Regions from separate parts of the Pantoea sp. E2023-21 genome, predicted to be linked through region 3. Evidence: predicted binding sites of a transcription regulator. Region 3 holds the regulator's gene; each other region holds the start of a gene.

Region 1 (5,722 bases), 660 kb from region 3:
ACCAGCCATCGATGGTCGGATTTTTTGCCAGACTAACGAAATCGATATCGCTGTGCACCTGACGCCAGCGCGCCGCCAGCGCCATCACACGCACTGAATCCAGACCGTAATCGATCAGGTTCTCATCATCTTCCGGCACATCGTCATCTTCCAGCAGCGGCAGAATCAGCGCACGCAGATCGTCTTTGCTCAGCGGCAGCGGCATCAGATCGGCGGTCATCACCACTTTACCGCTGCGACCGGCAGTATAAGTCAGCGCCATCATGTGCTCTTCGCGCGTGAAGTCGGCCAGCGCATCCGCCACCATAAATGGCTGGATATTACGCATAAAGGCGTCGGTGGCGGTGGTGAGGCAGCCGATGTGTGCATAGACGCCGGTGATAATCAGCTGATCGCGCCCCATTTCCTGCAGGATCGATTCCAGCGGAGAACGTACGAAGGCGCTGTAACGCCATTTGGTGAGTACCTGATCGTCCTGATCTGGCGCCAGCGCATCAACGATTTTCTGCTGATCCGGATGCTTATTCAGGCCCGGTCCCCACATGTCGTTAAGCAGCGCGCGATCGGCGTCGCTCTGCTCATTCGGTTGGGCGGTATAGAACACCGGAATGCCCTGCGCTTTACAGTAGGCGCGCAGGCGCGCGATGTTCTCGACGACCTGGTTCACCAGCGGGCTATCTTCACCCCAGAAATTGAGGAAGTAAGCCTGCATATCGTGAATCAGCAGCGCGGCACGCTGGGGTTCCACTGCCCACTTCACTTTATTGGTTGGCAGTTCAGTCGCTGCAGGCAGCGCGTAAGAATTCAGTTTTGGAATAGCCATTGCAATCTCCGGAACAGGTCAGGCTTGCGCTTGTTGATCGGCAAGCTGTTGGCGTAAACGTTTTTTATCCACCTTGCCGACAGGCGTCAGCGGCAGGGCATCTACGCAGGTAATACGGTCAGGTAATTTGAACTCGGCCACGCCCAGCTCACGCAGATGGCGACGCAGCGCCACGGCTTTAAGCGGTTGGCTGGCGACAATAAAGGCGCAGCTCTTTTCGCCCATCAGCTCGTCGTTCATTGACACCAGCGCGGCGTGGATCACATCAGGATGACGCTGTAGCAGGTTTTCGATCTCTTCCGCAGCGATCTTCTCGCCACCACGATTGATCTGATCCTTTTCGCGCCCTTGCACGGTGATGTAGCCTTGCGCGTTGATCTCAATCAGATCGCCCGAACAGTAAAATCCGTTGGCATCGAAGCTGGCAGCGTTGTGTTCCGGGCTCTTGTAGTAGCCACGGAAGGTGTAGGGGCCACGCGTCATCAGGCGGCCAACGGTGCCGGTTGGCAGCGCATTGCCGTGCTCATCAGCAACCCACACTTCGTCGTCTTCAGAAATCGGACGGCCTTGCGTAGTGAGAATGGTTTCCTCATCGTCACCAAAGCGGGTGTAATTCACCAGCCCTTCGGCCATGCCGAACACCTGCTGCAACTGGCAACCGATTTCGGTCTGAATACGTGCAGCCAGCGTTTCGCCCAGTTTGGCGCCGCCCACCTGAATGCGCTGCAGCGAGGCCAGCTGTTTATTGCTGCCCCATTCCTGAATCGCCTGTAACCACAAGCTCACCGCAGGCGGCACTAAACCGGTATCGGTGACCTGATGCTTCTCAATCAGCGGGAAGCACAACGTGGCGCTGGGATCGGCGGCCAGAATCACCTGCCCACCGGCGTAGAACACGCCCAACGATCCGGGTGAGCTCATCGCAAAGTTGTGCGGTGCGGGCAGGGCGATAAGATAACGCGTTTCGGCGGTCACCTCGCAGATCTCATCACTGGCGCGAATGCTGTAGTAATAGTCATTATGCGTGCGTGGAATCAGCTTCGGTGTGCCGGTGCTACCACCGGAGAGCTGGAAAAACGCCACTTCATCGGCGGCGGTTGGCGACGCGACGAAATCCGCTGCGGCTTCCGCCATCAGCGCTTCCAGCGTGTTTTCCGGCTGATTGTCATTACGCAGAATGACCTGTTGTAGTGAAGGCTGCGCGGCGCACAGCGCGCTAATAAAGGTGTCGTCAGCAAACAGCGCGTGGGTGCGATCGGCAATCAGCAGTTTCGGCTCGATCTGCGCGGCATAGGCGCTCAGTTCGGTGCGCTGATGACTGAACAGCGCGAAGACTGATGCTACGCCGAGCTTGAACAGCGCAAACACCGTGACATAAAAATCGGCCACGTTGCCGAGTTGCACCAGCGCAGTATCACCGTTTTGCAGGCCACGACGCTGTAGCGCGGCGGCCAGGTTGCTGCTCAGTACATCCAATTCGCGATAGCTAATTTGACGATCGCCATCAATCACCGCAATGGCATCGTTGTGCTGATGGCGCGCCAAAATGTCGGTCATCGGCACATCCAGCCAGTAGCCTTTTTCACGGTAGCGCGCAGCCAGATCGTCCGGCCAGCGAGTATAGGGAATGCTCATGCTCTTTCCTTTATTGCAGTCCAAAGGCGCGCAACATGGTGTCCAGCTTCACGCCGGTTTCGCGCCACTCTGATTCGGGTTGTGAATCGGCAACAATGCCCGCGCCGGCAAACAGGCGCACGCGGGTGCCCTGTACGGTGCCGCAGCGGATGGTGACCACCCATTCGCCATTGCCCTCGCTATCGCACCAGCCAACGATGCCGCCGAACAATTGACGATCAAAAGGTTCCAGCTGCTGGATGAGCTGCTGCGCGCGTTGATGCGGGAAGCCGCTCAGCGCCGGGGTGGGATGCAGCAAGCAGGCCAGCGACAGCGCATTTTCGCGCTCATCCTGCGCTTCGCCATCGATTTGCGTGGCCAGATGCCACAGCGTGGCAGTGGTAATCAGCGAAGGAATGGTTGGCACCGACAGCAAACGGCTGCGCGGCTGCAACGTGTCGCGCATCGCGTCGGTCACTAGCTTATGCTCATGACGATCTTTGCGGGAATCCATTAGCGTTTCGCCAGCGGCGCGATCCTGCTGTGCATCGTCATGACTGCGCCGCGCCGAGCCCGCCAGCGGGCAAGAGCTAAAATCGCGCCCCTGTTTGCGCAGCATCAGTTCCGGACTGGCGCCAATCAGCGCACCGCCTTGCGGCAGCGGCAGATGGAAATGGTAGCTGTTGGGGTTCTGCGCAATCACGCGCTGCATCAGTGCTGCGGTATCAACCGGCTGTTCGGTAACGATATCCATCAGACGCGACAGCACCACTTTATCCAGATCGCCGCGCTGCGTGGCCGCCACCGCATCTGCCACCATCGTGGTAAACACATCGTGGTCCGGCACCGCGGTGCGACGACGCACCTGTGGCAGATCGCTGACGTTTTCCGGCAGCGCGTTTTGCAGGTCGACGCGATTAAACGTCTGATAGGATTCAGGAATAAACAGCGCAGCAGGCTGGCTGACGTCAAACGGGATCGCCCCGACCAGAATCGGATTATCGATGCCCTGTTTTTTCGCCGCCGCAAAGTGCTGCCGCAGCTGTAGTTGAAAATCACCATCAAGCGACGCAGCATCCTCTACCGGTGCAGTCACAGTGGTATAGCATCCTTGCGTTGCCAAACTACGCCACGGCGAGGTAAAGAGGAAACCACGGCTTAGCGCGGAATAATCCTTCAGCCAGGCATTTTCAAACGTGGAAGATTCCACCATAATTTTCACCTATAAATGATAAGATTATTAAGAATGATTATCATTTTTATTATGGGCCAGTAACCTACGTCGATTGGATAAACGTGTCAATCCATTCGCGGGATTTCACGCGCGTTTAGACGTAATCAGGCGCTGACGCTAAGCAGGGCAATATGCTAAAAAGTGGACCAAAACTTATGAATAAATGCGGTTTTTGGGGCCTTGCAGCCCTTATGTGTGTTTTCCAGATTTTCACCAACGTCGCGCATGCCGAGCAAGGCTGGCCGCGCACCGTGCAGGGCGCTAACGGATCGATCACGCTGAACAAAGCGCCGCAGCGCATTGTGTCGACCAGCGTTACGCTGACCGGATCGCTGCTGGCCATTGATGCGCCGGTGATCGCTTCCGGCGCGACGGCGCCGAACAGTCGCCTGGCTGACGATCAGGGATTCTTCCGCCAGTGGAGCGATGTTGCCAAAAAACAGCATCTTCAACGTTTATACATCGGTGAGCCGAATGCCGAAGCGGTTGCTGCGCAAGCGCCGGATCTGATTATTGTCAGCGCCACCGGCAACGATTCCGCCCTCAAGCTCGCCGACCAGTTTTCCGCCATCGCCCCGACGCTGGTGATCAATTACGACGACAAAAGCTGGCAGGATGTCGTCACGCTGTTAGGTCAGGCGACCGGTCATGACGCGCAGGCGGCGCAGCGCATTAACGCTTTCGACGACCGTGAGGCGGCGCTGAAAAAAGCCATCACGCTGCCGCCGCAGCCGGTCTCCGCCATGGTGTGGAACGGCGGCGGACGCGCCGTCAATCTGTGGACCGCCGCCTCGGCACAGGGCAAGTTGCTGGAACAGTTGGGCTTCACTCTGGCAGCGCCACCCGCCACGGTTGAGCAGGGGCACAGCATGGGTCAGCGTAAAGACATCATTCAGCTGTCGGGCGAAAATGTCGCCAGCGGCCTGACCGGTAAAACCTTCCTGCTGTTTGCTGCTGACGATAAAACCACGGCGTCGGTGCTGAGCAATCCGTTCCTCGCGCAAAACGCCGCGGTGCAAAACAAGCAGGTTTACGAAATGGGTGTCGATTCGTTCCGTCTCGATTACTACAGCGCCAGCAATTTGCTCGCGCGTTTGGAAAAGCTGTTCGTTAAATCATGATGCCTGTTCCGCCAGCGCTGGCGCTGGCGGATGGTAACGACGTAAACGCCCCATCACCCACCACATCACAATGCCCAGCAGCGCCGCCGCAAAGCCAAACACTGCGGCGGCCTGCGGTGGCAGCAGCCATGAACCCATTGCGCCAATCACCGCCGCACCAATCGCATCACCGGTCACGTTCTGCGCGGTCCACAAGCCGTTGATGCGGCCTAACAAATGATCCGGCGTTAATGCCTGAATCATCGCGTATTGCACCAGGCTGTTGATGGCGCTGAAGTAACCAAACGCCACCAGACAGGCTAACGCCAGCGGCAGATTCGGCATCAGGCTAAACAAACCCAACGCGATAAACGCCGCAATGGCGCTACCAAGCACCAGTTGTCCAGGACGCGCAGCGTGTTTCAGTTTACCGCTGGTGAACGCGCCGATCGCGGCCCCAAGCGGCACCGCGGCGTACATTAAGCCAAGCTGGTCAGCGCTCACTGACCAATGCGGTGCGAGAGAGGGATAGAGCACGCGCACCGCGCTGGCTAAGGTCACCAGCGCCCCAATCAGCGCCACCATGCCGACAATTGGACTGGCGAAGAGAAATTGCACGCCAGCCGCGAGGGATTTCAGCGGATGTTCACGCGGCTGCGGTGGAGGCGGCAAGGTGGGCAATTTCAGCAGCGTTAGCACGGTGAGCAGTGTACCGAATGCGGCAAGTGCGTAATTCCACATCACGCCGCCGTGGGCAATCACCAGACCGGCAATCGCCGGTGATAAAATCGAACCAAAGCGCACCGTTAACATGGTGATAGCGCCTGCCTGCATAATGTTTTCCCGACCCACCAGGGCCGGCGTCGCTGCCAGCAGCGCGGTGACGCCAATCGCGCCGAAGAAGCCATCCCAGAAGCCGAGCAGATAAACGGCGATTAATGAAGGTTCCGG
Region 2 (5,722 bases), 390 kb from region 3:
AGGCGGCGGCGGGAAATGTCGAACATGGCGTGGCCTTAGTAAACGAAACTGACGGGCGCGCCGCCCAGCGGATGCGGCAAAATGCCCATCGGAATACCGTAAATGGTGCCCAGCACATCGGCCTGCATGATCACTTCAGGGCCGCCTTCGGCAATCACTTCGCCACTGCGTAACGCCACCAGACGATCGCAATAGCGTGCTGCCATGTTGAGATCGTGCAATACCGCAATCACCGTCAGCCCACGTTCGCGGCTAAGACGTTGAATCAGCGCCAGCACATCAACCTGATGTGCGATATCCAGCGCCGAAGTGGGTTCATCCAGCAGCAGGCAGCGACTGTTCTGCGCCACCAGCATCGCCAGCCACGCACGCTGGCGCTCGCCGCCTGAAAGGCTATCTACCAAGCGCCCAGCGAAAGGTTTTAATCCTACCAGCGTAATCGCTTCGTCCACGCGATCGCGATCTTCCTGACCATAACGGCCCAGCGCCCCGTGCCACGGATAGCGACCAATGGCTACCAGCTCACGCACCGTCATGCCTTCCGCCGCAGGAAGTTGCTGTGGCAGATACGCGACCTGACGCGCAAATGCTTTGCTGCCCCAGCTCTCCACCGCCTCCTCATTCAGCAATACGCGCCCTTCACTCGCCGCATGGTGACGACCGAGCATTTTTAGCAGCGTGGATTTGCCTGAGCCGTTATGGCCAATCAGCGCGGTAACTTTGCCCGCTGCAAAGGTGAGAGACAGCGGATGCAACAGCGTGCGGCCTGGCACACGAAAACTGACGTTATCCAGCCTGAAGGTGGTTTCTGCATGGTGCGGATGCTGCATGATAATCCCTGGTTAATGGGCGCCTAAGCGCCCTTTTTATCAGTATCAGAAGCGGAAGGTCGCGGTACCAACGATCTGGCGCTCAGCGCCCCAATAGCAGGCGTAATCGCGGTAGCAGCTGGCGACATATTCACGGTTGAACAGGTTATTCACATTAACGCCGATGGTTGAGCCCGGCATACCAAAGCGTGCGAGATCGTATTTCAGTGCGGCATCAACGGTGGTGTAACCGGCTACGTCGAAGTTTTGGTTTGAGTTACTGCCGTTCTGCTCTGTATCGGCGTACAACCCTTTGCTCTCACCCACATAACGCACACCCGCACCCACGGTCACGCCCGACAACGCCGTCTCATGGAAGGTGTAATCGCTCCACAGCGATGCCATATGCTTCGGCACCTGCACCGGCGTTTTACCCTTGAGATTTGTGTCTTCGGTGTATTCCGCATCAGTGTAGGTATAAGACGCGGTCATATTGATGTTGGCATTCAGCGCCGCTTTAGCTTCCAGCTCCACGCCGCGTGAACGGATCTCACCACTCTGAATACTGGCAAATGGATGATTAACCGTGTCCGGATCGGCCGTCAGGTTTTTGGTTTTGGTCAACTGATACACCGCCGCCGTCAACACCACTGGACGGTCTTTCGGTACGTATTTCACCCCCGCTTCATACTGTTTGGCACGCGAAGGATCGAAGGCTTCGCCACCATAAGTCGAGCCCGCATTCGGGATAAAAGCTTCGCTGTAGCTGAAGTAAGGCGCGATGCCGTTATCAAACACATAGTTCAGACCGCCACGCCAGGTGAAAGCCTGATCGTTCTGACGATCAACTTTATCCGTTACGCGGTCGTAGACCGAGTTCATGGCGTAATCGTAGCGGCCGCCAAGAGTGAACACCCAGCGGTTCCACTCCATCTGATCCTGTGCATACAAGCCGGTTTGACGTTGCTTATTAAGATGCTGATAAGGGTCGGCAAACGGCGTCACGCTATCGTTGCCGTATTGCGGATTTACCGCACTCAACGGTGATGCAGTACCAAACTGCGCATCAATGTCGTTGCGGGTGCGCTGGAAATCGACACCCAGCAACAACGTGTGATCAACCTGGCCTGTGGCGAATTTGGCCTGTGCCTGGTTATCGACGGCAAACTGATTGAGTTTTTCATTGGAAACCGCTGAACCGCGGGTGATTTGTTGCGATGCAGGAAGATAACCATTGCCATAAATACTACGATAATCGGTTCTCAAATCCGCATAACGCAGATTCTGTCGTACCGTCCATGTCTCGTTGAAACTGTGCTCGAAGTTGTAGCCCACCATCTTGGTGCTGCGCGAAATCTTGTTGCTGTCTTCGCCTTCATCAAAGTTGGTTGGCAATTTATAGCTGCTGCCGTCCGGGCGCGTCATCCCCACCACGGTGCCCTGACGCGGCAACCAACCGTAGTAGCCGGTTTCCGGTTCGTTCTGGAAGTAGGTCAGCAGATCGAAGCGCGTGTTTTCATCCGGACGCCAGCTGAACGATGGCGCGATGGTATAGCGCTTCTCTTTATTCATATCCTGCTGTGCGTCGGCGCTGCGTGCGAGTCCGGTCAGGCGATAGCTGTAAACGCCGTCATCATCCAGCGCGCCGCCGAAATCGAAACCGGTGGAAAACTGATTATTGGTGCCCATCTGGAACTGCACTTCACGCAGCGTCTCCTGCGTTGGACGCTTGCTTACCAGCGACACTACGCCGCCCGGATTACTCTTGCCATACAGCACCGAAACCGGACCGCGCAACAGCTCGGCACGCTCAAGAAAATAGGGATCGATAGCGAACTCAGAGTAGTTATCACCCTGTAGTTTTAGGCCATCAAGATATTGGTTGGTGTTGGTTTCGCTGAAGCCGCGAATCGACAACGCATCGATCACATTGGAGCTGCCGCGATTACCGGTTAATACGCCTGGCGTGTAGTTGAAAGCCCCTTTCACGCTGGTGACGTTTTTCATCGCCATCTCTTCCTGCGTGACCACAGAGATTGACTGCGGGTTCTTCTCAATCGGCGTATCGGTTTTGGTGCCAGTGGCGCTGCGTTTGGCTGCGATGGTCGGCGACGGGCCCCACGCTTTCTCTTGTGCGACGCCGCTGCCACCGTCGGCGCTAACCACCACGGTATCTTCAGCCAGCGCCTGTGCGCTTAACGTGCCCAACGTCAGGGAAATAAGCCAGGCCAGTGGACGGCGGGATGAGCCTGGACGTAAAGAACAAGGATGAGTCTTTCGCGTATTCATAAATGAGGTCTCTCGAAAAAAGTCGATGCAGGCGAATACAAACGAGAATGATTATTATGACGGACGGATTTTAGGCGAAATCCCGCCATATTCGCAACGTCTAATGGCTGTTGGCGGGGCGTTTGCGACCAGATCGCGCATGTTTATGATCGAGAATAATAAAAATGCATCGAAGCATTTCGCTGCCCCTTTAACGGAAGGAGCATTGCCGCAAAGAGGAAGTTCATTCCCTTCCAGAAGCCGCTTTCAATCGCGATAAATAAGACAATCAACAATTTATAAAGTGGCCCGATATTTGCTTACAGCAGGCATCCCTCTTCATACAGACCATGTCATGCCCTCAATAAACTGGAATATTGTTGAACGCGTTATTTTCATCAATTTAAAAAAACGCAAAGACCGATTAACCCGCATCACCAGGCAGCTCAAAAAACTGGGCGTGCCGAGCGACAAAATCGTACGTCTTGATGCGATAAAACATGAAAAAGGGTTCATCGGCTGTACGCAATCGCATATCGCGGCGCTGGAGATGGCGCGGGACAACGGCTGGGATCGCGTGCTGATTCTTGAAGATGACTTCGCCTTTAATGAAACACAGGCGAATTACGACAATCTCAATCGCTACTTTACCGCTCTGCCCAACATTAACTGGCAGGTGGCTTTCCTGGCGGCAAATTATCGTCGGGTAACGCCGTTAAACAGCGTGAACTATATTGTACGTGCCAATTTCGCATGGTGCGCATGTGCCTATATTGTTAACCAGCACTATTACGCCACCTTAATCGGGAATTATCGCGCGGCACTACACGCTCAATTGCAGGGCGGCGCACAGGCAGACTATGCGCTGGATGTGCATTGGAATAGCCTGATGCAGCGGGATCTATGGCTGGGCGTCTTCCCCAACGCCGGTGCACAGCGCCTCGATAAAAGCGATATCGAAAATAGAACGGTAGATTACCGCACGCTCTTCAGAAAGCCGTTAAGTCAAATCGTTGCGCCTGCTAAATTCACGCCCTCCACCTCCGGCCCAATTAAAGTCGACTTTTACTTCCAGTGGCCGCCGGGCTGGACGAACTTTGAATCGGTGATTGACGCGATGCAGGCCAACCCCGCGTTCGATTGCCGCATCGTGGTGGTGCCATACCTCAACTGGAAGGCGAGCGATGTTAATGGCGACATTCAGCGCGGCATTCTGCGCGACAGAGGGCTCGACTACACAGGATTTGAAGCGTATCGGTTGGAGGACCGTCAGCCGGACGTGGTGTTTCTGCAGAACCCTTACGACGAAGCGCGACCCGAAGCGTTTCGCAGCGAATATTTGCACGAACGCGGCGTGAAGATCGCTTACATCCCTTATGCGCTCGACAGCGGCATCAGTGAAGAGGTCCAGCGCTATCAATTTAATTTGCTGTGCCAGAATCTGGCGACGTGGATTTTTTCTCGTTCGGCGCGGCATAAAGCGGAGTTTGGTATTCAGTGCGACGCGGGCAACGATCACGTTTATGTGACGGGTCACCCCAAGTTTGACCATTATCAGCGACGCTTTCATCTCCACGACGAGAAGCCAGCCACAAAGGTCAAAACGTTGCTGTGGACGCCGCATTTTGTGCTGCCTGACGGTCGCAAAATGTCTACCACCTTCACGATCTACGGCGCCGCTTTTTTAAAGCTGATTGAACGTGACGATATCCATCTGATCATTCGCCCTCACCCGCTGCTGAGTCAGTGGATGGGGGATGCTAGCCCAGCCGCGCGCAGCCTCTATCACCAACTGCTTAATGCCGCACAACATCGCGCTAATGTGGAGTGGGATAGCGGGCATGATTACAAACTCACTTTTGCCCGATCGGATGCATTGCTCGCCGACGCGGGTTCATTCTTGTTCGAATATTTGCCGTCGAACAAACCGATTCTCTACCTGACTCATGAAAGCTGTTATGGCCTGAATCGCACCGCTGACTTTATCTATAACGCCTACGACGTGGCCTGGCAGGAGGAGGATATTTTCACTTTCGTCGACAATATCGTCGCTGGACGCGATCCGATGAAAGCCAGCCGGGGGCAGGTTTTGATGGAAGAACTGCAAATTGAAGAAAAAACGGCAGGTGAAAAAATCGCTGACATTATTTGTGCCTCGCTAAGACCATTCAACAAGACTTAAGTATGAAAAAGGGCGCCGCAGCGCCCTTGGTTTTCTCGGCAACTTATTTGCTGCCGAACATATCTTTAATCCAACCTGCCACGCCGTCAGAATCTTTCTGTTCATTCTGCGGTTGCTGTTGTTGCTGTTGTTGCTGCTGTTGCTGTTGTTCCTGCTGTTGCTGTTGCTGCAACTGCTGCTGTTGTTGCTGAACCTGCTCTTGCTGCTGCTGACACAGCGCATTCGGATCCAGAGACCAGACTGGCAGCGAACGCCATGTGCTGCTGCCCGTACCGCAGATAAAGTTACCGGCAGAATCGACATTCATCTGCGTGATATCTTCCGGCGGCGTCAGCACCAGCGGCATCGGTGCCTGGTTGTCGAGATAGCGGCGGTAAAGCTGCATCGCACCGCTGGCCCCGTAGAGCTTCGAACTCTGGTTGTTATCGCGGCCCACCCAGGTAATCGCCACTTCTTTGCCATC
Region 3 (5,722 bases):
GGACATTGTCGCAACGCTGGATGCACACAACATCGATCGCGCTGGCGTGATCGGCCACTCAATGGGTGGCAAAATCGCCATGGCGCTCAGCGCGATTGCGCCAGAACGCATTGAAAAAATGGTGATGATCGATATCGCGCCCGTTGATTATCAGACACGCCGCCATGACGAAATTTTTGCCGCTATTCGTGCCGTCACCGCTGCGGGCGTCACGCGTCGCAGTGAAGCCGCTGAAGTGATGCGTCAGCATATTGCTGAGGATGGCGTGATCCAGTTTATCCTTAAGTCTTTCGCTGAAGGCGAATGGCGCTTTAACGTGCCCGTGCTGTGGGATAACTACAGCACCCTATCCGGCTGGGAGGAAATTCCTGCGTGGTCGCATCCGGCACTGTTTATCCGCGGCGGCGATTCGCCTTATCTGGATAATCAGCATCGCGATGCCCTGCTGCGTCAGTTCCCGCAGGCGCATGCGCACGTGATCAACGGCGCCGGACATTGGGTGCATGCTGAGAAACCCGATGCGGTGTTACGCGCCGTTCGGCGTTTCTTTAACCTGTAAAAGCAAAAGCTTGCCGCTTGCGCTTTAGGATTGGCGTCAGGGAAGGCGCTGGAGTATGATGTCGCGCTAAAAATTTGCCACAGCGTGTTTTTCGCCGTGGTCGGGCCGATAATGTTTTAATCGCGCAGCGCCTTTCCGCCGTTCGCGCCCACTCAGTTTTACAAACCATGGCAAAAGAACAGACAGACCGCACTACGCTTGATCTCTTCGCAGACGAGCGGCGTCCTGGTCGCCCGAAAACTAGCCCGCTGACGCGTGATGAACAGTTACGCATCAACAAACGTAATCAGCTCAAGCGCGATAAAGTGCGTGGGCTGCGTCGTGTTGAGCTGAAGATGTCGAGCGAAGCGGTTGACGCGCTCAGCACGCTGGCCGATCAGCAAAATATCAGTCGCAGCGAATTGATTGAACAAATGCTGCTGGCACAGCTCAAACTGTCGTAACGCACGAAGACCGCACGCTGGAACACAAAGTCACGGCTTTACACGTTCCGCACTTTTTACCGGTCTGCTATTATTCGCATAACTGTGCAGTCAACTGACTTACATTCACAATCAGGATTTAAGAGGTTACCTAACCCATGGCAATCGTAGGCATTTTCTTCGGCAGCGATACCGGCAACACTGAAAATATTGCAAAGATGATCCAGAAACAACTGGGTAAAGATGTCGCCGAAGTGCATGACATTGCTAAGAGCACCAAAGAAGATCTCGAGGCTTTCGACATCCTGCTGCTGGGCATTCCAACCTGGTATTACGGCGAAGCGCAGTGTGACTGGGATGATTTCTTCCCGACGCTGGAAGAGATTGACTTCAATGGCAAGCTGGTAGCGTTGTTTGGTTGTGGCGATCAGGAAGATTACGCCGAGTACTTCTGTGATGCGATGGGCACCATCCGTGACATCATCGAGCCGAACGGTGCGGTGATCGTCGGTCACTGGCCAACTGAAGGCTATCATTTTGAAGCATCAAAAGGCCTGGCCGATGATAAAAACTTCCTTGGTCTGGCTATCGACGAAGATCGTCAGCCGGAATTGACCAACGAACGTGTTGAGAAGTGGGTTAAGCAGATCTTTGACGAGCTGCAGCTGAAAGAGATTATTGAAGCCTGATTCCCTGCTCTGCCCGATGTGGGCGTAATCTCACATCGGGTAACGGAATTTCCTATAAAAATAATAGCTACGGTTTTTTAACTTTTCCCCGCAAATCTGTAGAATACCCGCAATGGTCATCCGCTTATTCCTCTGGCAGTAGAATGAGGCTGAGTGAAATGGAATCCAAAACCCAAGCGTCATGAAGACGTTAGTGACATTATCCTTACAGCCTTTGGTGATTAAGGACGTTGCTTTGGTTTTCATTTCACTGCTTGAGTTCTATAATGAGACGCAAATGAGAATGCGCGTTGACCTAAACATTCAAGGCCCCTGCGCCGCAAGTGACTAGCAAAGTAACAGGACAATATCCGCATGACTGACAACAACTCCGCATTGAAGAAGGCTGGCCTGAAAGTCACGCTACCCAGACTGAAAATTCTGGAAGTGCTTCAGGGACCTGGCCCCGAGTCCCATCACGTCAGTGCGGAAGATTTGTACAAGCGCCTGATTGATATGGGCGAAGAGATTGGCCTGGCGACGGTGTATCGCGTTCTTAACCAGTTTGACGACGCGGGCATCGTAACCCGTCATAACTTTGAAGGCGGTAAATCTGTCTTCGAACTGACTCAGCAGCATCACCATGATCACTTGATTTGCCTGGATTGTGGCAAAGTTATCGAATTCAGCGATGAATCAATTGAAACGCGTCAGCGTGAAATTGCCACTCGCCATGGCATCAAACTCAGCAACCACAGCCTGTACCTCTACGGTCACTGTGCGCTGGGAGACTGCCGCGAAGACGACTCGCTCCACGATAAGTAATTGAGTGTGCTATGCAGTATAAAAAAACCGGCGCTTGAGCCGGTTTTTTTATACCTGAAATCAGGCAACGAAAGTTTCTTGCAGGTAACGCCAGCGAGGAATGGTGGTGCTGCAATCCAGTACCGCCAGTGAAATGCGGCTCTGATTGGTACCGTTCATCATCTGTAATTCACGATACTGAATCGTCACTTCCTCGCTTTGCTGCGAAATGATGGCGTGCTCACTGGTCGCAATGCGCATACCTTCACGCTGTCCCTGCAGCTGGCGAAAAAGCACTTCCATTTCGTTGAGATCCAATCTTTTGCCTTGCGGCGTCACCATTTTAAATTCGGGATGAAAGTACGACAAAAACAGGTCAATACTGTCGTCGCTACCTTCTGCCTGATTGAAAATACGTTCGATAAGCTGATGTAAAACGACCACGCTATGCTTAGCTTCCTGAGCGAGACTTGTCATTTTTTTTCCTTAGATAACCCGCGGAGCAACGTCTGAGAGCGCATAGCCTACCTGAAAAAAAGTTTTTCACACTGGCAAATGGGTTAATTATTCTAAAGTCAGAATAGTCGCAAATGAGGAATTATAGGCTTGATGAGGCGGGCAGCATAAAAGGTTGTAGCTTGCCAAATAGAGATAATAAAAAAGGGCGATTGCTCGCCCTTACATGATCATATCGCGTGATGTCAAAAACGCTTAATCGCCGATCTTTGCCCAGGTATCACGCAAGCCAACGGTGCGGTTAAACACCAGTTTGGATGGCTGTGAATACACACTATCAGCACAGAAATAACCTTCGCGTTCAAACTGGTACGCTGCCATTGGCTCGGCTACACGTAGACCTGGCTCAACGAAGCCTTGTTTAGTCTCCAGTGAGTTCGGGTTAATGGTGGTGAGGAAATCCTCAGCCGCGCCCGGATTTGGCACACTGAACAGACGATCATACAGGCGGAATTCCGCTGGCAACGCGTGAATAGCAGAAACCCAATGGATGACGCCTTTCACTTTACGGCCATCAGCTGGATCTTTGCTCAGAGTATCAACGTCGCAGGTACAGTAGATGCAGGTGATATTACCTTCATCGTCCTTCGCCACACGTTCGGCACGGATCACGTAGGCATTACGCAGACGCACTTCTTTACCCAGCACCAGACGTTTATATTGCTTGTTGGCTTCTTCACGGAAGTCAGCGCGATCGATCCACACTTCACGGCTGAATGGCACTTCACGCGTGCCCATCTCCGGTTTGTTCGGATGATTCGGCATGCTGATGATCTCTTCATGACCTGCAGGGAGGTTCTCGATTACGACCTTCAGCGGATCCATTACAGCCATGGCACGTGGCGCGTTTTCATTGAGATCGTCACGAATGCACGATTCTAATGACGCCATCTCCACGATATTGTCCTGCTTGGTTACGCCGATGCGGCGGCAGAACTCACGGATAGAAGCGGCGCTGTAACCACGACGACGCAGACCGGAAACGGTCAGCATGCGCGGATCGTCCCAGCCTTCTACAACCTTCTCGCTTACCAACTGAGTCAGTTTACGCTTCGACATCACGGCGTATTCCAGATTCAGGCGCGAGAACTCATACTGACGCGGATGCACTGGGATAGTGATGTTATCCAGCACCCAATCGTACAAGCGACGGTTATCCTGGAACTCCAGCGTGCAGAGAGAATGCGTAATGCCTTCAATCGCATCCGAAATGCAATGCGTGAAGTCGTACATCGGATAGATGCACCACTTGCTGCCGGTCTGATGGTGATCGGCAAACTTAATGCGGTACAGCACCGGATCGCGCATCACGATAAAGCTGGACGCCATATCGATTTTGGCACGCAGACAAGCTTTGCCCTCTTCGAAACCGCCATCGCGCATCTTCTGGAACAGCGCTAAGTTTTCTTCCACGCTGCGATCGCGATACGGGCTGTTTTTGCCCGGCGCCGTCAGGGAACCGCGATACTCACGAATTTCATCCGCCGACAGTTCATCAACGTATGCCAGACCTTTGTTAATCAGCTCAACCGCATAGTTGAACAATTGGTCGAAGTAGTCTGAGGAGTAACGAATGTTGCCGCTCCACTCAAAGCCCAGCCATTGCACGTCACGCTTAATGGATTCGACAAACTCCAGATCTTCTTTTACCGGATTAGTGTCATCGAAACGCAGATTGCACTCACCTTGGTAGTCTTGTGCGATACCAAAGTTCAGGCAGATAGATTTCGCATGGCCAATATGCAGATAACCATTGGGCTCAGGCGGGAAACGGGTATGCACACTGCTGTGCTTACCGCTCGCCAAATCTTCGTCGATGATCTGACGAATAAAGTTCGTTGGGCGGGCTTCAGCCTCACTCATCTCAAAATCCTCAAAAACTATAACGGGTGATTTGTACCACGAAGTAACGGAGTATGATCCACAAAGCGCAGGAGGGAAACAACCGTTTGTTGGTCGTTTTAAAACAAAAAAGGCAGGAATCGCTTCCTGCCTTCTGGCTCAATCACAAGGACTTAGCCTTTAACCTCGTACAGCGGGGTTTGGCCTGCAACCACTGAACCGGTTGCCAGTAAATTCAGACCGGCAAAATCATCGCTATTGCTGACGACAACCGGACTGATCATCGAGCGTGCGTTGGCGTTGAGGAAATCCAAATCCATTTCCAGGATTGGCTGACCTGCCGTTACCGTTGCGCCCTCTTCGACCAGACGCGTGAAGCCTTTGCCTTCCAGCGCAACCGTATCCAGTCCCATGTGCACGACAATCTCGACACCGTTTTCCGCTTCAAGGCAGAACGCATGGTTAGTATTGAAGATCTTCACCACGGTTCCGGCCGTTGGCGCGACCACGGTTTTGCCGGTTGGCTTGATAGCCAGACCATCGCCGACGGCCTTGCTGGCGAACGCTTCGTCAGGCACATTTTCTAGCGCAACAATTTCACCGGTTACTGGCGCGAGCAGCGTAGCAATTACCGCTTTTTCGCTGTTCATTACGGCCTGCGGTTTAACTGCTGGAGCGGGTGCAGCCGTTGACGCAGCGGCAGATGCCGCAACCGGACCTTTGCTCAGGACGGTTTTCATTGCCGTTGCAATGCTTTCCGCTTGGGTACCCACGATAACCTGCACGCTCTGCTTGTTCAGACGAATCACGCCTGAAGCACCCAGACGTTTAGCCACACCTTCATTGACCTGCGCGGAATCTTTGACGTTCAGACGCAGACGAGTAATACAGGCATCAATGTTGGTCAGGTT
Region 4 (5,722 bases), on a different replicon from region 3:
ATTTTGCCGCTTTCCATAAACACGATGTTGTCGGCAACCTCGCGGGCAAAACCAATCTCATGCGTGACCACCACCATGGTGATGCCGGAGTGCGCCAGCTGTTTAATCACCTGCAGCACTTCGCCAACCAGTTCAGGATCGAGCGCAGAAGTGGGTTCATCAAACAGCATCACGCCGGGATCCATTGCCAGCGCTCGGGCAATCGCCACACGCTGCTGCTGACCACCGGAGAGATTCTGCGGCCACTCTTCTTCGCGGCCTGACAAACCCACTTGCTTCAACAGCGACAGCGCTTTACTGGTCGCTTGCTGACGGCTCTGCTTCTTCACCCGCATCGGTGCATCCACGATATTTTGCAATACGGTACGGTGCGGGAACAGGTTGAACTGCTGAAACACCATGCCGATTTCGGCACGCTGACGCGCAACCTCACCGCTGCTTAACTCGTGCAGCGCCTGGCCTTTTTGCTTGTAGCCAATGATCTCGCCACCAATGCGAATGGTGCCGCCATCCAGTTTTTCCAGATGATTAATGCAGCGCAACAGCGTCGATTTTCCCGACCCGGACGGCCCAAGGATTACCGTGACTGACCCGGCGGGAATATCCAGATTCACTTCGTCAAGAATAGTGACGCCAGAGAAGCGCTTGGTGACTTTACGTAATGCGATGGCTTCACCCATTGCTGACGCTCCTTTCTGCTTTCGCCGCTGAGAAGCCCGGCAGCGATTTAAACAGGCTGCGTTTTTCCCGGCGTGTGACGCCACGACCAAAATAGCGTTCCACATAGAACTGACCCACTGACAGCACCGAGGTCATCAGCAGATACCACAAGGTTGCCACCAGCAGCAGCGGAATCACTTCATAGGTACGCTGGTAAATAATCTGCGCCGAGAACAGCACGTCCTGCAGCGAGATCACTGAGACCACCGCCGTGGTTTTCAACTGACCAATGATTTCGTTTCCGGCGGGCGGCATGATGGCGCGCATCGCCTGCGGCAGCACGGTGTGACGGAAAATCTGCGATGGACGATAGCCAAGCGCACGCGCGGCTTCCAGCTGGCCGTTGCCGACGCTTTGGATACCGGCACGCACAATTTCAGCAGCATAAGCAGATTGGTGCATCACCAGCGCGATCACCGCCGCACTGAATGGGCTCACCAGCGCGTTAGATTGCGTGCTCCAGAGTTCGCCGAGACCCGGGATAGACAGGGCGATGGTTGGATAGAGCGCCGCGATGTTGTACCACAGGAACAGCTGTACCAGCATCGGCACACCGCGGAAGAACCAGGTATAAAACCAGCTTACGCCCACCAGCACCGGATTGGAGGAGAGGCGCATCAGCGCCAGCACCGTACCGAAGGCAAAACCCAGCACCACAGAGATCGCGGTGAGCTGCAGCGTCATTACTACGCCTTGCAGGATCGATTCGCCGGTAAAGTTCTCCGCAATCACGCTCCATTCGAAGCGTGGGTTGTTAATCATCGAGTTCGCCATCGCCACCACGCACAACAGCACCACCAGCGCACTCAGCCAGCGTCCGTAATAACGTTTGCCGACGATTTTCAAATCGCCGGTGTGGTCGTGAATATCACTCATTGAAAGATTTCCTGATTGCGTTTGGCTTGTTTAACAGCGCCAAAGCCGATGCCCCAGGTATCGAGGATCTTGTTGTAGCTGCCGTCTTTGATCAATGAGTTGAGCGCGGCCTGTACGGCTGGCTCCAGCGCAGAGTCTTTCGGGAAAGCGACAGAAACTGGCGCGTCGTGAACGGTGATTTCGCCGCTCATGGTTAACGGTTTGATCACTTTAACCTGCCACAGCAGGCCTTCGTACGGGCCGAGGAACATGGGCACGCGACCGCTTACCACCGCCTGCACGCCAGCAGGACGATCCGGGAACACCGACACTTTGATCGGTTTTTTACCTGCGGCTTCACAGGCTTTGCTGGCGTCTTCAAGGCGCGTGACCTGCGTGGTGCCAGAACCGGCCCCCACTTCTTTACCGCAGACATCCGCAAGATCTTTGAATGGCGCAATATTGGCATCTTTACGCGAGATAATGCCAAGGCGGCTGGCATCGTAGTAACCGACGAAGTCGATGATTTTGGCACGCGTCGGCGTGGCGTTGATGTTGGAAAGCGCCACATCATAACGACCGGTTTTCAGGCCTGGAATAATGTTGTCGAAACCGCCGGTATCGCGCCATTGAACCTGGATTCCCAGACGCTCACCTACGGCATTCATGATATCGATTTCACGACCCGCCAGCGTTTTGTTGTCTTCTTTATAGAAGGTGGTTGGCGGCGTGTTGGGGTTGGTTCCGGCGACAATGTAGCCACGCTTTACCACATCCGCAGGCAGCAGGCTTTTCAGCGCAGGATCGGCCTGCACATGGATTGAGCTGTCAGTTGGCACGGATTCATCGGCGGCAAACGCGGTGTGGGCACTCAGAGCGAGCGCAATAAAAGTGATGCCTTTGGCGAGTTTCACTGGAACCTTTCTCCTGATTTATAAAATGTTTCCCCATCGGGAAAAGGCGTTGAGGTAGCGATGTTTTTTTCTCCAGACTCACCGCGCATCACGGCGTACAGTGGTTGGCATTTTCATCCTCATTACGTCCCTGCGTCATTCTCTGTGAAGATATACAGCGATCACAAATGCAAAAAATACATATCTATTCCCGAAAAATGGGAATAGAGAGACCAACGCCTTAAATCAGGCATTTCCGCGCAGGTGTGCGTAAAGAAAAGCGCGCGGATTTCAGATTTTACTAGCGAATCAATAACCTGCTTTTGCTGCTCGCAATGAATAAACGCTTCTTAGTCATAACAGATTCATCTAACCGATTAGGACTACCCCGCTTCAATTAACGTCGCCTCGGTGTGTAAAGGTTTGTCATGCCAGATATACAATGAGAAACGTTATCATTATCATGCGCATTTACTTACAATTGTTAACCTAACAGGGAGAAAAATTAAGTGAATGTAACCATGCGTGGCAAAAAGCGTCCGATTGCGCTTGTTTTAGCGGGAATGCTAACGTCGCCTGCCTTTGCCGTTGAAACAACCGAAAAGCTGGCTGACGATGAGTCGATGATTGTTACCGCCGAGCAGGAGCTCAAACAGCAACCGGGCGTATCCACGATTACGGCTGAAGACATCAAGAAAAATCCCCCTGTTAACGATCTCTCCGACATCATCCGCAAAATGCCCGGCGTTAACCTCACCGGTAACGGTGCCAGCGGCAGCCGCGGTAACAACCGTCAAATCGATATCCGCGGCATGGGCCCGGAAAATACTTTAGTGATGATCGATGGCGTGCCGGTTTCCTCGCGTAACGCGGTGCGCTACAGCTGGCGCGGCGAACGTGATTCTCGCGGCGATACCAATTGGGTGCCGGCTGAAATGGTTGAGCGTATTGAAGTGATTCGTGGCCCGGCTGCGGCACGCTACGGTTCTGGCGCGGCGGGCGGCGTGGTGAATATCATTACCAAGCGCCCTACTAACGATTGGCATGGCTCGCTATCGCTGTATACCAGCCAGCCCGAAAATGACAAAGAAGGCGATACCCGACGCGCTAACTTCAATCTCAGCGGCCCGCTGGCCGGTGATGCGTTGACGATGCGTCTCTACGGCAATATCAACCGCACCGATGCCGATGCGTTTGATATCAACACCGCCGAAAATGGTTCTTATGCCGCGGGCCGTGAAGGCGTGCGCAATAAAGACATCAACACCGTGCTTTCGTGGAAAATCACGCCGTTGCAAATCATCGACTTCTCTTACGGCTACAGCCGCCAGGGCAACATTTACGCCGGTGATACGCAAAACAGTAACAGCAACGCCAGCACCGACGGTTTAGTGGAATCGCTGTACGGCGATGAGACAAACCGCATGTATCGTCAAAGCTACGGCATCGCGCACAACGGTATCTGGGATTGGGGAACCTCAAAGTTCAATGTTAACTACGAGAAAACCAACAATACGCGTCTGCAAGAAGGCACTGCCGGTCGTACCGAAGGCATGATCAATAGCGATACTTATGCCACCAGCCGCCTGGAAAGCTACCGCGCGGGCGGAGAGATCAACTTCCCGCTACAGCTGCTGGTTGATCAAACCGTGACGCTGGGCGCGGAGTGGAATCGCGATGAGCTGAACGACCCAGCATCGATGCTTTCGGCCAGCGCTATCGGGGTGAATTTGCCGGACAGTTCAGGCGATCCGTCGCAGCGCAGCAGTAAAAACAGCGCCACCCTCAGTTCGCTGTTCTTCGAAGACAACATTGCCGCCACCGATAGCACCGAAGTGATTCCGGGCCTGCGCTTTGATTATCACGATCAATTTGGCGCGAACTGGAGCCCAAGCCTCAACGTTTCGCAAGGTCTGGGCGATTACTTCACGTTGAAAGCCGGTATTGCGCGCGTGTTTAAAGCCCCTAACCTTTATCAATCTACACCGGGTTATCTGCTCTCCACGCGTGGCAACGGTTGCCCGATTGGCCTCAGCCAATGTTATCTGCTGGGTAATCAGGATCTTGATGCGGAAACCAGCGTCAACAAAGAGATTGGGCTGGAATTCAGTGACCAAGGCTACGTCGCGGGCATAACCTGGTTCCGCAATGACTATAAGAACAAAATTGTCTCGGGCACCGAGCCGGTTTATTCCAGCAGCCGCCCGGTTTACAACGTGCTGCGCTGGGAAAACGGTGGCAAAGCGGTTGTTGAAGGACTGGAAGGTAATCTGACCATTCCTTTAATTGCCGACACGCTGGAATGGCGCTCTAACGCCACCTATATGTTCCGCTCCGAGAGCAAGAAAACCGGCAATCCGCTGTCAGTGATCCCGGAATTCACTATCAACTCGCAGCTAGAGTGGCAGGCGACGCAGGATCTCAGCGCTAACATCAACTGGACGCAGTATGGGCGCCAGAAACCGCGTCAGAATGTCGAGACCAATATCGATGCGTCCAGCATGACGACGCAGGAGATTAGTCCCTATTCGGTGTTTGGTTTGAACGCCAATTACGACATCACTAAAAACCTGCGCGCCAATGCCGGTATCAACAACCTGTTTGATAAACGCATTTACCGCGAAAACTCGGGCGCTTCAACCTATAACGAACCAGGCCGCGCCTATTATGCTGGCGTGACGATGTCGTTTTAATTGAGCCGCTTCCTGGCTTAACTAAAAAACTCGCGTAACGCATCTGCTAGCGCCTGCGGTTGCTCATCTGGGATGAAGTGACCGCAGTGCGCGATTTTAATTCCCGTGACATCCGCCGCGTATGCACGCAACGGCATCGCCATATCGGGAATCGAACCTTGATCGGCGCTGATCGCTAATAAAGGCAAGGCGAGTTTGCCGCGTTGATGAAGTAACTCACGGTTTTGCCCTGCGGATACCGCCACGTCACGATATGCAGCCATGCCTGCGCGTATCGCGCCCTTCTGCTGTAACAAACGGGTGTATTCCGCCATATCTTCATCGCCGAACACCATCGGGCTGGCCGCTTTCCGTTTCAGGAACCATTCGAGATAGATCGCTTCGCGCCCTTCAATCAACGCCTCCGGTAAATCGGGCAAGAGATGGAACGCGAAGTGCCAGGTTTTCCACGCTTTATCCGGCGTAGCCGGCAGCGACTCCGGCAAGGTGACGCCGGGAATGCCAGCATCCAGTAACGCCAGCTTTTTTACCTGGTGGCTAAACAGCGTGGCATACGGCCAG

The links. The regulator Fur, encoded in region 3, represses iron uptake genes when iron is present. The targets are predictions, from matches to a motif close to ATAATAATGAGAACNACTATCAA.
Region 1: ACRQ84_RS17590 (isochorismate synthase) is a predicted target of Fur. The motif match lies at 3,678-3,700, and genes of this name have one in related genera.
Region 2: fhuA (ferrichrome porin FhuA) is a predicted target of Fur. The motif match lies at 3,134-3,156, and genes of this name have one in related genera.
Region 4: ACRQ84_RS21285 (TonB-dependent siderophore receptor) is a predicted target of Fur. The motif match lies at 2,911-2,933, and genes of this name have one in related genera.

Annotation. Positions count from the first base shown of each region.
Region 1 covers NZ_CP195344.1:3,761,712-3,767,433, forward strand. The annotation lists gene ACRQ84_RS17580 (isochorismatase family protein) at 1-823, opposite strand, end outside; gene ACRQ84_RS17585 ((2,3-dihydroxybenzoyl)adenylate synthase) at 842-2,458, opposite strand; gene ACRQ84_RS17590 (isochorismate synthase) at 2,469-3,650, opposite strand; gene fepB (Fe2+-enterobactin ABC transporter substrate-binding protein) at 3,827-4,792, shown strand; gene entS (enterobactin transporter EntS) at 4,787-5,722, opposite strand, start outside.
Region 2 covers NZ_CP195344.1:4,034,078-4,039,799, reverse strand. The annotation lists gene fhuD (Fe(3+)-hydroxamate ABC transporter substrate-binding protein FhuD) at 1-26, opposite strand, end outside; gene fhuC (Fe3+-hydroxamate ABC transporter ATP-binding protein FhuC) at 36-830, opposite strand; gene fhuA (ferrichrome porin FhuA) at 876-3,098, opposite strand; gene ACRQ84_RS18770 (glycosyl transferase) at 3,433-5,259, shown strand; gene mrcB (bifunctional glycosyl transferase/transpeptidase) at 5,303-5,722, opposite strand, start outside.
Region 3 covers NZ_CP195344.1:318,972-324,693, reverse strand. The annotation lists gene ybfF (esterase) at 1-559, shown strand, start outside; gene ybfE (LexA regulated protein) at 727-1,002, shown strand; gene fldA (flavodoxin FldA) at 1,140-1,670, shown strand; gene fur (ferric iron uptake transcriptional regulator) at 2,025-2,474, shown strand; gene ACRQ84_RS01555 (hypothetical protein) at 2,535-2,930, opposite strand; gene glnS (glutamine--tRNA ligase) at 3,165-4,832, opposite strand; gene nagE (N-acetylglucosamine-specific PTS transporter subunit IIBC) at 4,985-5,722, opposite strand, start outside.
Region 4 covers NZ_CP195345.1:487,874-493,595, forward strand. The annotation lists gene ACRQ84_RS21270 (amino acid ABC transporter ATP-binding protein) at 1-680, opposite strand, end outside; gene ACRQ84_RS21275 (amino acid ABC transporter permease) at 673-1,596, opposite strand; gene ACRQ84_RS21280 (ABC transporter substrate-binding protein) at 1,593-2,489, opposite strand; gene ACRQ84_RS21285 (TonB-dependent siderophore receptor) at 2,990-5,161, shown strand; gene ACRQ84_RS21290 (alpha/beta fold hydrolase) at 5,179-5,722, opposite strand, start outside.